Regions from separate parts of the Acidovorax sp. JHL-9 genome, predicted to be linked through region 1. Evidence: predicted binding sites of a transcription regulator. Region 1 holds the regulator's gene; each other region holds the start of a gene.
The links. Region 1 encodes sigma-54, which starts transcription at its own class of promoters, with help from an activator protein. Its sites were predicted from a motif close to TGGCANGNAANCTGCTTT; they were not measured.

Region 1 (3,382 bases):
GAAAAGTCCTATGGCAGCCGCAAGGTCGTCAAGGATGTGTCGCTGGTCGTGCAAAAGGGCGAGGTGGTGGGCTTGCTCGGCCCCAATGGCGCGGGCAAGACCACTTCGTTCTACATGATCGTGGGCCTGGTGCGCTGCGATGGCGGTGACATCCGCATCGATGGCCACTCGGTGGCGGACATGCCCATCCACCGGCGCTCGCGCCTGGGGCTGTCCTATCTGCCGCAAGAGGCGTCGATTTTTCGCAAGCTGAACGTCGAGGAAAACGTGCGCGCCGTGCTGGAGCTGCAGCGGGGCGACGACGGCAAGCCGCTCGCCAGGAAGGAGATCGAAGCACGCCTCACTGCCTTGCTGCAGGAGTTGCGCGTGGACCATCTGCGTGAATCGCCGGCCCTGGCCCTGTCGGGTGGCGAGCGCCGCCGCGTCGAGATCGCCCGCGCCCTGGCCACCCAGCCGCGCTTCATTCTGCTCGACGAGCCCTTCGCCGGCATCGACCCGATTGCCGTGATCGAGATCCAGCGCATCATCGGTTTCCTGAAGGCGCGCGGCATTGGCGTGCTGATCACCGACCACAACGTGCGCGAGACGCTGGGCATCTGCGACCACGCCTTCATCATCAGCGATGGCCGCGTTCTGGCCCAGGGCACGCCGTCCGAAATCGTGGACAACGCCGAGGTGCGCCGCGTCTATCTCGGCGAGCACTTCCGGATGTGAGCATGGCCCCCACGCTTCCTCACTTCGTGTGGTCGCTGCCCCCCAGGGGGCCCCAGACCGCCTTCGGGCGGCCGGGCGACGGGCGGATGGCTGCCCTTGTGTTGGCCGTTGCATGAAGCCCGGCCTTTCGCTGCGCGTTTCGCAGCACCTGTCGCTCACGCCGCAGTTGCAGCAATCGATCCGGCTGTTGCAGCTGTCGACGCTGGAGCTGTCGCAGGAAGTCGAGCAGATGCTCGACGAGAACCCTTTTCTGGAGCGCACGGCCGATGAAGCGCCGCGCGAGGAGTTTGGCCTGGAAACCGCCGACATGCCCGCGCAGGCCGATGACTACAGCGCGGACGATGCGCTGTTTTCAGGAGCTTCCAGCGCAGGCAGCACAAGCGCTGAAGGCCAAAATGATGTTGAAATGGCCAGCGCCGGTGCGGACGAGCCCGACTGGAGCGGCGACGGCACGGTGGACATGGCGCCCAATGACGCCGAGTGGGGTGGCGATGCGCCGGCCCGCAACCGCAACGATGCCGAAGGCGACGAGGCCGACGCCACCGAGCTGGCCCGCTCGCACGAATCACTGACGGCCTTCTTGCACCGCCAGGCGCTGGCACTGCGCCTGTCCGAGGTGGACCGCGCCGCGCTGCGCTTTCTCATCGAATCGCTCAACGACGACGGCTATCTCGAAGAACCGCTCGAAGCGCTGGCCATCGGCCTGGCCGGGCCGGACGACCTGGAGCAGATCGAAGAACTGGTGCACCGTTTCACCGTGGCCCAGCGCCTGCTGCAAAGCCTGGATCCCGTGGGCGTGGGCGCGCGTGGCCTGGCCGAGTGCCTGACCTTGCAGCTCAAGGCCCTGGCCGCCGACGAAGACAGCGAGATCGATCCTGGTACCGTGCAGACCGCGTTGCGCGTGTGCCAGCAGCCGCTGGAGATGCTGGCCCGCCGTGACATCCGCCGCCTGACGCAGTTGTGCGGCGATGGCGAAGAGCGCACGCGCGCCGCCATGGCGCTGATCGCCCGCCTGGAGCCGCGCCCCGGCCGCCGGTTTGCCGATGTGGAGCGCAACATCATCGTGCCCGACGTCATCGTGCGCAAAGCCGGGCGCGCCAACGGGCGTGACGGCCAGCACAACTTCATCGTGCAGCTCAACCCCGACGTGATGCCGCGCCTGCGCGTGCACGACATCTATGCCGGTGCGCTGCGCGGCCACAAGGGGGGCGAGGGCCACCAGGGCATGCAGCAGCGCCTGCAGGAGGCGCGCTGGTTCATCAAGAACATCCAGCAGCGCTTCGACACCATCCTGCGCGTCTCGCGCGCCATCGTCGAGCGGCAGAAGAACTTCTTCACCCACGGCGAGCTGGCCATGCGCCCCCTGGTGCTGCGCGACATCGCCGACGAGCTGGGACTGCACGAGTCCACCATCAGCCGCGTGACCACGGCCAAGTACATGGCCACGCCGATCGGCACCTACGAGCTCAAGTATTTCTTTGGCTCGGGCCTGGGCACCGAAACCGGCGGCAATGCATCGAGCACCGCCGTGCGCGCGCTGATCAAGCAGTTCGTGTCGGCGGAGAACCCGGCCAAGCCGCTGTCCGACAGCCAGATCGCCGAGATGCTCAAGGAGCAGGGCATCGAATGCGCGCGCCGCACCGTGGCCAAGTACCGCGAGGCGCTCAAGATCGCGCCGGCCAATCTGCGCAAGGCGCTGTAGCCTTTTGGGGGGGCGCGTGCCTGCTGCAGCGTGCCCTGTTTGCTGTTTTTTCTCCCGTCACCCCGCTTACCACGCCATGGCCCGCATCGTCTTCGACCTCCCCGCGCATTTCGGCTTTGCCACCGAGCTGCAGATCTACATCAGCCACGTCAACCAGGGCGGGCACCTCGACAACGCGCAGCTGCTGAGCCTGGTGTCCGAGGCGCGTGTGCGCTTCTTCCAGTCGCTGGGTTTCCCCGAGGCCGATGTGGGGGGCCTGTCGATCGTGGTGGGTGACATCGTGGCGCAGTACCGGTCGGAAGGATTCCATGGCGAAACCATGCGCGTCGAGATGACCCCCGTGGACTTCAACCGCTATGGTTTCGATCTGGTCTTTCGCATGACCGAGAAGTCGCAGGGCCGCGAAGTGGCGCGCGGCAAGACCGGCATCGTTTTCATCGGCAAGGCCGATCGCAAGGTGGCGGTTATCCCTGAATCCATCCGCCAGCTGCTGCTGGCCCGCGCGGGTGAGCCCGGTTCCCCCGTACTGCCCGAGCGCGTATCCTCCCCATCGACATGAACCAACTCCAACTTTTCCTGCCCTGCGCCGCCGGCGTCGAGGGCTACCTGGCCGATGAGGTGCATGGCATTACCGGCCTCACGGGGCAAGACCTGCTGGTGGGCCGGGGCGGCGTGCTGCTGCGCGCTTCGTGGCGCGATGCGCTGCTGCTCAACCTGCACAGCCGCCTGGCCCAGCGCGTGCTGGTGCAGCTGGCGCACCGGCCCTACCGTTCCGAGAACGACCTCTATGGCATGGCCAGCGACGTGGCCTGGGAGATCTGGTTCACCACGCGCCAGACCTTCAAGGTCGAGGTGACGGCCCAGCACAGCCCGCTGCAAAGCCTCAATTTCGCGGGGCTCAAGGTCAAGGATGCCGTGGCCGACCGCTTTCGCCACAAGAGCGGCGTGCGCCCCGACGTGAACACC
Region 2 (3,382 bases), on a different contig from region 1:
CGCACGGCGGCGCTGGCCTCACCCGGCGGCGCGTCCAGCAAATCGCTGGCGGGCAGGGCGGGCACTTCCACATGCAGGTCGATGCGGTCGAGCAGCGGGCCGCTGAGCTTGCCCTGGTAGCGTGCCACCTGGTCGGGCGTGCAGCGGCAGGCACGCTGCGCTGATCCCAGAAAACCGCAGGGGCAGGGGTTCATGGCCGCCACCAATTGGAAGCTGGCCGGAAATTCTGCGCGCCGTGCCGCCCGTGCAATGGTGACGCGCCCGGTTTCCAGCGGCTCGCGCAGGGCCTCCAGGGCGGCGCGGGGAAATTCCGGCATCTCATCGAGAAACAGCACACCATGGTGGGCCAGCGATATTTCTCCGGGCTGCGGCGGCGAGCCCCCGCCCACCAGTGCCACCGCTGATGCCGTGTGGTGCGGCTGGCAGGTGGGTCGCTGCGCCCAGCGCGCGGGGGTGAAGCGCCCGGCCAGGCTGGCCACGGCGGCGCTCTCCAGGGCCTCTTCCATGGTCATGGCCGGCAGCAGCCCGGCAAAGCGCTGGGCCAGCATGGATTTACCGGATCCGGGCGGCCCCATCATCAGCAGGCTGTGCCCGCCGGCGGCTGCGATCTCCAGTGCGCGCTTGGATGCCGCCTGGCCCTTGATATCCGAAAGATCGGCATAGGCTACCTGCGTGGCCAGCGGCGCGGGTTGCAGCAGGCACCAGCCGTCGTCCGGGGCGCTGGCGTCGTCCATGGATTCCTGGCTGCCTGCCGGCAGGAACTGCCGCACGACATCCAGCAGGTGCCGGGCGCGGTACACCTGTGCGTCGGGCACCAGGGCGGCCTCTTCGGCGCTGCCGGTCGGCAGCACCAGGCGCACCGCCACGCCGTGGGCCCGCAGTGCCAGGCTGGTGGCCAGTGCGCCGCGCACGGGGCGCAATTGCCCGGACAGCGACAGCTCCCCGGCAAATTCATGGCCGGCCAGGCGGCTGGCGTCGATCTGCCCGCTGGCGGCCAGGATGCCCAGGGCAATGGGCAGGTCGAACCGGCCCGAATCCTTGGGCAGATCGGCGGGCGCAAGGTTGACCGTGATGCGCTTGTTGTGGGGGAACTCCAGCCCTGCGTTCTGCAGTGCCGAGCGCACCCGCTCGCGCGCTTCCTTCACCTCCAGATCGGCCAGGCCGACCAGGGTGAAGCTGGGAAGCCCGTTGGCCAGATGCACCTCAACGGTGACGGAGGGCGCTTCCAGCCCCAGGAGCGCGCGACTTTGCACCAATGCAAGACTCATGAACGGTTTTCTCCCCAGATGGGTGCGGTGGGTGGAGGGTTGTTGTCTGCTGGCGGCGTTGCGCACCAAGGGGGTGCAACGGCGCGGCGCCACTGCCAATGTAAGGGCGAATGCACGCCGTGGGTGCGGACCTTGTTGCCATGGTGGCCCACAACATGGCACGGACCGTGCTTAAACCGCTTGTCCCTACTCTTTGTCCCACCGGAGGAAACATGAACCGCGCATCCATCAAGTTCTTGAGCGTCGCCTTTGTTGCAGCCCTGCCGTTGCTGGCTTCGGCCCAGCTCACCGGCAATGTCAGCATGACCAGCAACTACAAGTTCCGGGGTCAGGACCAGGACACCGGCAAGGTCAGCGCCTTCAAGCCCGCGTTGCAGGGCGGTTTCGACTATGCCTTTGGTGACACCGGCTGGTATGTCGGCAACTGGAACTCCAGCGTGAACTGGCTGTCCGGCAATTCCCTGGAGTCCGACCTGTACGGTGGCTACAAATTCAAGGCCGGCGAGGTGGACCTGGATGTGGGGGCCCTGAGCTACCTGTACCCCGGCAACACCAGCGGCAACACCACCGAGCTTTATGGCGCCGCCACCTATGGCCCGCTCACGGCCAAGTATTCGCACACCGTGTCCAAGGACTATTTCGGCTGGGCGGGCGCCAAGTCCGGCTCCGGCCTCAGGGGCCGCAACACCGGCTACCTGAACGTCGCGGTGGCACAGGAGGTGATGCCCAAGGTGACGCTGAAGGCAGCGGTGGGCTTTACCCGCTTTTCCGGTGACATCCAGGACAGCGGCGTGCCCAACTACATGGATTATCAATTCGGTGGCGCCTACGACTTCGGCGCAGGCCTCACACTGGGTGCCGCCATCGTAGGCGCCAACAAGAAAGACTATTTCGGATCCGTCAACAAAGCCCGCGTGATCGCCACGCTCACCAAAACCCTGTAATTCACAGTGGGCGCGCAGGCGCCCCATCGGAGGAACCCCAAATGAAAATGGTGACAGCCATCATCAAACCCTTCAAGCTCGACGAAGTGCGCGAAGCCCTTTCCGACATCGGGGTGCAAGGCATCACGGTGACCGAGGTCAAGGGCTTCGGGCGCCAGAAGGGCCATACCGAGCTGTACCGCGGCGCGGAGTACGTGGTCGATTTCCTGCCCAAGGTCAAGATCGAGGCTGCCGTGGCCGACGAACTGGTGGACCGCGTGATCGAAGCCATCGAAGGTGCGGCGCGCACCGGCAAGATTGGTGACGGCAAGATTTTCGTCAGCCATCTGGAGCAGGTGGTGCGCATCCGCACCGGCGAAACCGGCAAGGAAGCCCTTTAAGCGCGCCCCAGGGCCCGCTGCATTCCACAGAGAGAACATGCCATGAAAAAACTGCTTGCTTCCTTCCTCCTGGGACTGAGCCTGCTGTCCGCAGGATCGATGTCCCTGGCCCAGGCGCCCGCCCCGGGCGAAACCACCGCTGCTGCTCCGGCGGCACAAGCCGCAGCGCCCGCCGCCCCCGTGGCTGCGCCGACCGATGCGGCACCCGCAGCCGCCCCTGCCGAGGCCGCCCCCGCAGCACCCGCACCCAAGCTCGATTCGGGCGACACCGCGTGGATGCTCACCTCCACCCTGCTCGTGATCCTGATGGTCATCCCGGGCCTGGCCCTGTTCTACGGCGGCCTGGCCCGCTCCAAGAACATGCTGTCGGTGCTGGTGCAGGTGTTCGTGATCTTTGCGCTGATCACCGTGCTGTGGGCCGTCTATGGCTACAGCCTGACCTTTGCCGGCGAGGGCCAGTTCTTCGGTGGCTTCGACAAGCTCTTCCTCAAGGGCATTGCGCCAGACACGCTGTCGGGCCTGCTGCCGACGATTCCGGAATATGTGTTCGTGGCCTTCCAGTCCACCTTTGCCGCCATCACCGTGGCGCTGATCGTGGGCTCGTTCGCCGAGCGCATCAAGTTTGCTGCCGTGCTGATCTTTGCCGTGCTGTGGTTCACCTTCAGCTACATCCCCATGGCCCACATGGTGTGGGGCGGCGGCCTGCTGGGCAAGGACGGCGCGCTCGACTTTGCTGGTGGCACCGTGGTGCACATCAACGCCGGTATCGCCGGCCTGGTGGGGGCCTACA
Region 3 (3,382 bases), on a different contig from region 1:
CGCGTGGGCCGCAGCCTGTTCGAGCGGGGCTATGTGCATGCCACCGCAGGCAACATCAGCGTGCGCCTGGCCGATGGCTACCTCATCACCCCCACCGACGCCTGCCTGGGCACGCTGCAGCCCGAGCGGCTGGCGCGCCTGGACGCGCAGGGCCAGCAGGTGGCGGGTGACCGGGCCAGCAAGACCATTGCGCTGCACCGGCAGATCTACGAGGCCTCGGCATCGACGGCGGCACCTGCCCGCTGCGTCATCCACACCCACAGCACGCACCTGGTGGCCTGCTCGCTGCATGCCGACACGGCGGCAGGAGGCCAGCTCGCGCCCGATGCGCCCTTGCTGCCCCCCATCACGCCCTACTTTGTCATGAAGGTGGGCCGGGTGCCGCATATCCCCTACCACCGCCCCGGCGATGCGGCTGCGGCGGCACTGGTGGCGCAGACCATCGCCCGCCATGCCGCGCAGGGCCACCCCGTGCGCGCCGTGATGCTGGCGCGGCTGGGGCCCAATGTGTGGCACGACACTCCCGCCGCCGCCATGGCCGTGCTCGAAGAGCTGGAAGAAACCGCCCGCCTGTGGCTGCTGTGCCAGCCCCGCCCCACGCCGCTGACCGAGCCCCAGATGGAAGAACTGCGCCAGGCCTTTGGCGCGCAGTGGTAAGGCCCAGCCCTCACCCCCCCAGACAGAAAGACACCCATGCCCCGTTTTGCCGCCAACCTGTCCATGCTCTACAACGACGTGGACTTCCTCGACCGCTTTGCCGCCGCCGCCCACGACGGCTTCCAAGCGGTGGAATACCTCTTCCCCTACGCCTACCCCGCCCAGGAACTGGCCACGCGCCTGCAGGCCAACGGCCTGCAGCAGGTGCTGTTCAACGCCCCGCCCGGCGACTGGGATGCGGGCGAGCGCGGCCTGGCCTGCCTGCCCGGGCGCGAGGCCGAGTTCCGCGAAGGCATGGCCAAGGCCATCGAGTACGCCAAGGCACTGCAATGCCCGCGCATCCACGTGATGGCCGGCCTGGTGCCACAGGGTGCCGATGCGGCCACCGTGCGTGCCACCTACATCGCCAACGTGCGCCACGCCGCCGAGCAGGCCGCGCCCCACGGCATCCAGATCCTGCTGGAACCCATCAACGGCCGCGACATGCCCGGCTTCTTCCTGAGCCGCCAGGACCAGGCCCACGCGCTGATTGCCGAGATCGGTGCGACCAACGTCAAGGTGCAGATGGACCTGTACCACGCGCAAATCGTGGAAGGCGACCTGGCCATGAAGATCCGCCAGTACCTGCCCACCGGCAATGTAGGCCACCTGCAGATCGCGGGCGTGCCCGAGCGCCACGAGCCCGATGTGGGCGAGGTGAACTACACCTACCTGTTCCAGCTGCTCGACAGCCTGGGCTACGGCGGCTGGATCGGCTGCGAGTACCGCCCGGCGCGCGGCGCAGCGCCCCATGCCACGTCGGACGGCCTGGGCTGGCTCAAGCCCTGGCTGTAAAACGCGCTCGGGGTCTTGCAGCGTGCAAATCCCGGCACGTTTACCGACGGTCAGGAGGCCAGCACTCCTGCGCGGTGTGACACATGGCGGTTGGCACGCCAAATGCATGGCCATGGCACGGGTGGCAGGCAGTGTGCGGGTCCTTGCAACACGCGCCCACCCTGCACACTGCAGGAGACAACCATGCACACCTTCATGGCGACCCACCCGCCAGCATTCGACATGCCCGTGCCGCTGGGCAAAACAGGCACCCGCCTCCTGCGCCAGGCCATCGCCTGGGCATGCACCGCTCGGGCGCGTGGCACTCACCCTTTTGGGGCGGTGATCGCCGGGGCCGAAGGTACGCTGCTGGCCGAGGCCTATTGCACGACCACCGCGTCTGGCCCCGTCGAATGCGTGGGCCCGGCGTTGCTGGAGAAATCCAGCGCGCCACACACAGGATTCTGGCGGCCTGGCACGGCACCTGATCCCTGGCCTACAGGGTGCTTTGCGCTCGTCCAACGCTCATAATCAGCTATTTATTTAGTAGCGACATTGTCCATCCGATATGCCCTGGTACGCCCGCCTGCAGCTGAACTACACCCTGGAGAACGCCCGCACCGTGGCGCGCTTCGAGCACGACGGGCCGCTGCGCATCCTGCAAAGCCTGTACCCGGAAGGTGACGGCATTTGCCACAACGTGCTGGTCCACCCGCCGGGCGGTCTGGTGGGGGGGGACACTCTGGACATCACGGCATCTGTGGGACCCGGCGCCCACGGGCTGGTCACAACGCCGGGTGCCACGCGCTTTTACCGCTCCACCGGAGAGCGCGCCCTGCAGCGCACACACCTCTCACTCGAAGAAAACTCCCGCCTGGAATGGCTGCCGCTGGAGTCGCTTTGCTACAACGCCTGCCAGGCAGAAAACCACCTCACGATCAATATCGCCCCTGGTGCCGAATGCATGGGCTGGGATGTCACCGCGCTGGGCCTGCCGCATGCCGGGCAAGCCTTTGACACCGGCCGCTTCGTGCAGCACATCGAGGTGCCCGGCCTGTGGCTGGAGCGCGGCGTGATAGATGCTGCCGACCGGCGCCTGCTGCAAAGCCCACTGGGTCTGGCAGGGCACCGCTGCGTGGCCAGCCTGTTCTTCACAACGGGCGCCCCGATGGGCAAGGCCCGGCGCGATGCCGCTCTGGACGCTGCCCGCGCCCTGATGGACACCCATGCACTCAAGGCCACCGCAGGCGCCACCAGCCCCAACGGGCAGGTGGTGGTGCTCCGCGTGCTGGCGCCGCAGGTAGAGCCGGCGATGCAACTGCTCCAGCAGGTGCGGTCCGCATGGCGTGCGGCCCTGTGGCAACTCGACGCCGCACCGCCCCGCATCTGGTCCATGTAGGCAACAGGCGCTGGTGCAGACCTGCCATGGAGCCCACGATCAAATCGCCACGAGTTTGCGAATACCCTTCGCCTCCATCTCGCTGCCGGGGCCACGCGCAATGACCTCGCCGCGCTCCATCACCAGGTAGTCATCGGCCAGCTCCTGCGCAAAGTCGTAGTACTGCTCGCAGAGCAGGATGGCCATCTCGCCGGTGTCGGCCAGCATGCGGATCACGCGGCCGATGTCCTTGATGATGCTGGGCTGGATGCCCTCGGTGGGCTCGTCCAGGATCAAGAGGCGCGGCCCGGGCGCAAGGGCCCGCGCAATGGCCAGCTGCTGCTGCTGCCCACCCGACAGGTCGCCGCCCCGGCGCCCCAGCATCTGCTGGAGCACGGGGAACAGCTCGTACAGGTGCGCAGGCACGGGCGTGGAGCCGCTTTTGTAGGCCAGGCCCATGCGCAGGTTCTCTTCCACCGTGAGGCGGCCGAAGATTTCGCGCCCCTGGGGAACGAAGCCGATGCCGGCCCGGGC
Region 4 (3,382 bases), on a different contig from region 1:
ACGCCTTCCAGCGTGCGCCGCGACAGGCCCAGCGTGTTTTCCAGGGCCGCATTGGCAAACTGCACGGCACCGTCCGACCGCAGCACCGCCACCAGGGTGGACATGAGGTCCAGCGAGTGAAAGCGCTCCGTTTCTGCCACCAGTGAATCACGCACCGAACGCTCCACCCTGCTTACTTTGCACTGGTGGCGGGGGCGAGGCGGGCCAGTTCGCGCCGGATTCCGGCCAGGTCGCTCTCGCTGCGCGCAACACTCGCCTTGAGTTCGGCCGTGCGCTCCATGTAAATCTGGGGATTGCGCAGCTCCAGCGCACTGCGCACGGGTGCGCCGTCGTTGTATTCCTTCAGCAGCTCGGCGTGGCGTGCCTCGGCCTTGCGCAGTTCGGACTCCAGAATGGCACGGGCATCGGCATCGCGGGCGCGCTGATCGTTGTTGTCCACGCGGGGTGCTCCGGCCGGTGAGGCCGTGGTGGTGGTCGGCGCGACAGCGCCCGAAGTCTTGGGGCGGCTGCCCTGCACCACCGTCACATTGCCGCCTTCGACCAGCTTGCAGCCGCGCTCCTTGGCCTGCGTGGCGTTATTGGTGTATTCATTGCCGCAACGGTAGATGCGGTCTTGAGCCCAGGCCGCGGGCGCCATGGCGGTAAAAACCAGGAGGATAGTGAGCGATTTATTCATGAGGTCTCTCGCACATGCAATGCAGGGGTGTGCTGTTGAGTATCCCCTAATCACAATACATCGCCAATTCACCACCCGCTGACCCACGGGCTATTGTGGGAGGATGGCACCGATGAAGGCGCAGCGCCCGCGCATGCCCTCTCGCCTCACCCGCCCCAAGAAAAAAGGCGGCTCGCGCCGCCTTGGGATGCAATGGCCTGCGGGCAGGCGATTACAGCGAGTAGTACATGTCGTACTCGACCGGATGAACCGCCATGCGAAAACGCGTGACTTCGCCCATCTTCAGGTCAATGTAGGCGTCGATCATGCTGTCAGAAAACACGCCACCCTTGGTCAGGAAGCCGCGATCCTTGTCCAGCGCTTCCAGCGCCTGGTCGAGGCTGTGGCACACGGTGGGCACCAGCTTGTCCTCTTCGGGAGGCAGATGGTACAGATCCTTGGTGGCAGCTTCGCCGGGATGGATCTTGTTTTCCACACCGTCCAGACCCGCCATCAGCAGCGCAGCAAAGCCCAGGTAGGGGTTCATCAGTGGATCGGGGAAGCGGGCTTCCACGCGGCGGCCCTTGGGGTTGGCCACGTAAGGAATGCGGATCGAGGCGGAACGGTTCTTGGCCGAGTAGGCCAGCTTCACCGGCGCTTCGAAGTGCGGCACCAGGCGCTTGTAGCTGTTGGTGCCTGGATTGGTGATGGCGTTCAGCGCACGGGCGTGCTTGATGATGCCGCCGATGTAGTACAGCGCAAAATCCGACAGACCGGCGTAGCCGTCGCCCGCAAACAGGTTCTTGCCATCCTTCCAGACCGACTGGTGCACATGCATGCCGGAGCCGTTGTCACCATGGTAGGGCTTGGGCATGAAGGTGGCGGTCTTGCCGTAGGCGTTGGCCACGTTGTGGATCACATACTTTTGCAGCATGGTCCAGTCGGCGCGCTCGACCAGGGTGCTGAAACGCGTGCCGATTTCGTTCTGGCCGGCACCCGCCACTTCGTGGTGGAACACTTCGACCGGAATGCCCAGGGATTCGAGAATCAGCGACATCTCGGCGCGCATATCCTGCGTGCTGTCGACAGGAGGCACGGGGAAGTAGCCGCCCTTGAGGGTGGGGCGGTGGCCGCGGTTGCCGCCTTCCAGCTTGGAACCGGTGTTCCAGGGTGCTTCGTATTCTTCGATTTCGTAGAAGGTATGGTTGGGTTCGGTGCTCCAGCGCACGCCATCGAAGATGAAGAATTCGGGTTCGGGACCAAAGAATGCGGTATCGCCCAGGCCAGAGGCCTTGAGATAGGCTTCGGCGCGCTTGGCAACCGAGCGGGGATCGCGGTCATACGACTTGCCATCGCTGGGCTCGATCACGTCGCAGGTCAGGATCAGCGTCGTTTCTTCGAAAAACGGATCAATGTTGGCCGAATTCGGGTCAGGAATCAGCTGCATGTCGGAGGCTTCGATGCCCTTCCATCCGGCAATCGAAGAGCCATCAAAGGCATGGCCCGAAACGAACTTGTCTTCGTCAAAATGCGAGACGGGCACCGTGGTGTGGTGCTGCTTGCCACGGGTATCGGTAAAGCGGAAATCCACGAATTTGACTTCGTTTTCCTTCACCAGCTTCATCACGTCTGCAACGGTCTTGGCCATCAGGTTCTCCTGGGTAAAGCGCTTGTTAAAAAATCTGCCAAACGAAAAGCAGTTTACGTGCCAGGCGAGTGCGATGACTGCACTCGGACGGAGCATTCAGGGCAAAACCAAAGAATCCCCGGCACGCAACATCACCAAAAATGTGCATATCTGCATTCGCAATATGCTCAACGCAAATTTCGCACCAATTCTGGGCCACAATTTGCACCAACATTGTGCAGCCCTGCCTGCAAGTCCGCCCAGGCGGCGGGAACCGCTGCGGCAGGCCCCTTCACGCCCAATTCTATGTGGCGCCCATATTGTGGATGATCAACGCTGGGCAGGCTGAAGACCCGGATTCCGGGGTGCTCCTGCTCGATGCGCTCCATCAGCGGCGTCAACGCCGCCTCCATGGCGCCAAAGACAATGACGGACCGCTCGGTCTGGGGGGACCGATTGAAAAGATGCGGGTATTCGTGGTCCAGCACCCATTCGATCATGGGCCACGCCATCACCGGGAAGCCGGGCACAAAATGCACGGCCCCACCGCCGGGCCCATGGCAGCTGAAGCCAGGGATCTTGTTGTAGGGGTTGGGCACGATGCGCGCGCCTTCTGGGAACACGCCCATGTTGAGCCGCTGAACATTGTCTGGCCGGTCTGCCGAGTAGGGCACGCCCTGCTCGCGTGCGATGTCTTGCATGCGCTCCCGGATCAGAACCTCGGCCTGCGGGTGCAGCACCAGCCCAACACCCAGCGCCCGCGCCGCGCACTGGCGCGTGTGGTCATCGGGCGTGGCACCGATGCCGCCGCACGAGAAAACGATATCGGCCGTGGAGAACGCACGCCGCAAGGTGCTGGTGATGCGCTCGGGGCTGTCGCCCACATAGTCGGCATAGGACAAGGCCAGCCCGCGCGCAGACAGCAACTCGATCACCTTGGGCATGTGCTTGTCGGCACGCTTGCCGGAAAGAATTTCGTCACCCACGATGATCAGACCAATATGCGAACTCATGGCAATTTGTGCTCCGAAATGAAGGTGTCGGGGGGCGCATCCGGCGTGGCTGCAATGGCCAGGGCGGCCTGATCGCCGCCAGACGCC

Region 2: a site for sigma-54 is predicted at 1,425-1,442, ahead of K225_RS0102445 (TorF family putative porin). Genes of this name have one in related genera too.
Region 3: a site for sigma-54 is predicted at 1,963-1,980, ahead of K225_RS0100910 (urease accessory protein UreD). Genes of this name have one in related genera too.
Region 4: a site for sigma-54 is predicted at 2,349-2,366, ahead of glnA (type I glutamate--ammonia ligase). Genes of this name have one in related genera too.

Annotation. Positions count from the first base shown of each region.
Region 1 covers NZ_AUEX01000004.1:210,054-213,435, reverse strand. The annotation lists gene lptB (LPS export ABC transporter ATP-binding protein) at 1-714, shown strand, start outside; gene K225_RS0105125 (RNA polymerase factor sigma-54) at 827-2,416, shown strand; gene K225_RS0105120 (thioesterase family protein) at 2,493-2,975, shown strand; gene K225_RS0105115 (class I SAM-dependent RNA methyltransferase) at 2,972-3,382, shown strand, end outside.
Region 2 covers NZ_AUEX01000002.1:181,080-184,461, forward strand. The annotation lists gene K225_RS0102440 (YifB family Mg chelatase-like AAA ATPase) at 1-1,268, opposite strand, end outside; gene K225_RS0102445 (TorF family putative porin) at 1,481-2,212, shown strand; gene glnK (P-II family nitrogen regulator) at 2,254-2,592, shown strand; gene amt (ammonium transporter) at 2,635-3,382, shown strand, end outside.
Region 3 covers NZ_AUEX01000001.1:204,349-207,730, forward strand. The annotation lists gene K225_RS0100900 (aldolase) at 1-657, shown strand, start outside; gene otnI (2-oxo-tetronate isomerase) at 694-1,491, shown strand; gene K225_RS0100910 (urease accessory protein UreD) at 2,039-2,869, shown strand; gene urtE (urea ABC transporter ATP-binding subunit UrtE) at 2,909-3,382, opposite strand, start outside.
Region 4 covers NZ_AUEX01000019.1:5,020-8,401, reverse strand. The annotation lists gene glnL (nitrogen regulation protein NR(II)) at 1-104, opposite strand, end outside; gene K225_RS0112980 (hypothetical protein) at 173-676, opposite strand; gene glnA (type I glutamate--ammonia ligase) at 888-2,303, opposite strand; gene K225_RS0112970 (molybdopterin-binding protein) at 2,471-3,295, opposite strand; gene K225_RS0112965 (EI24 domain-containing protein) at 3,292-3,382, opposite strand, start outside.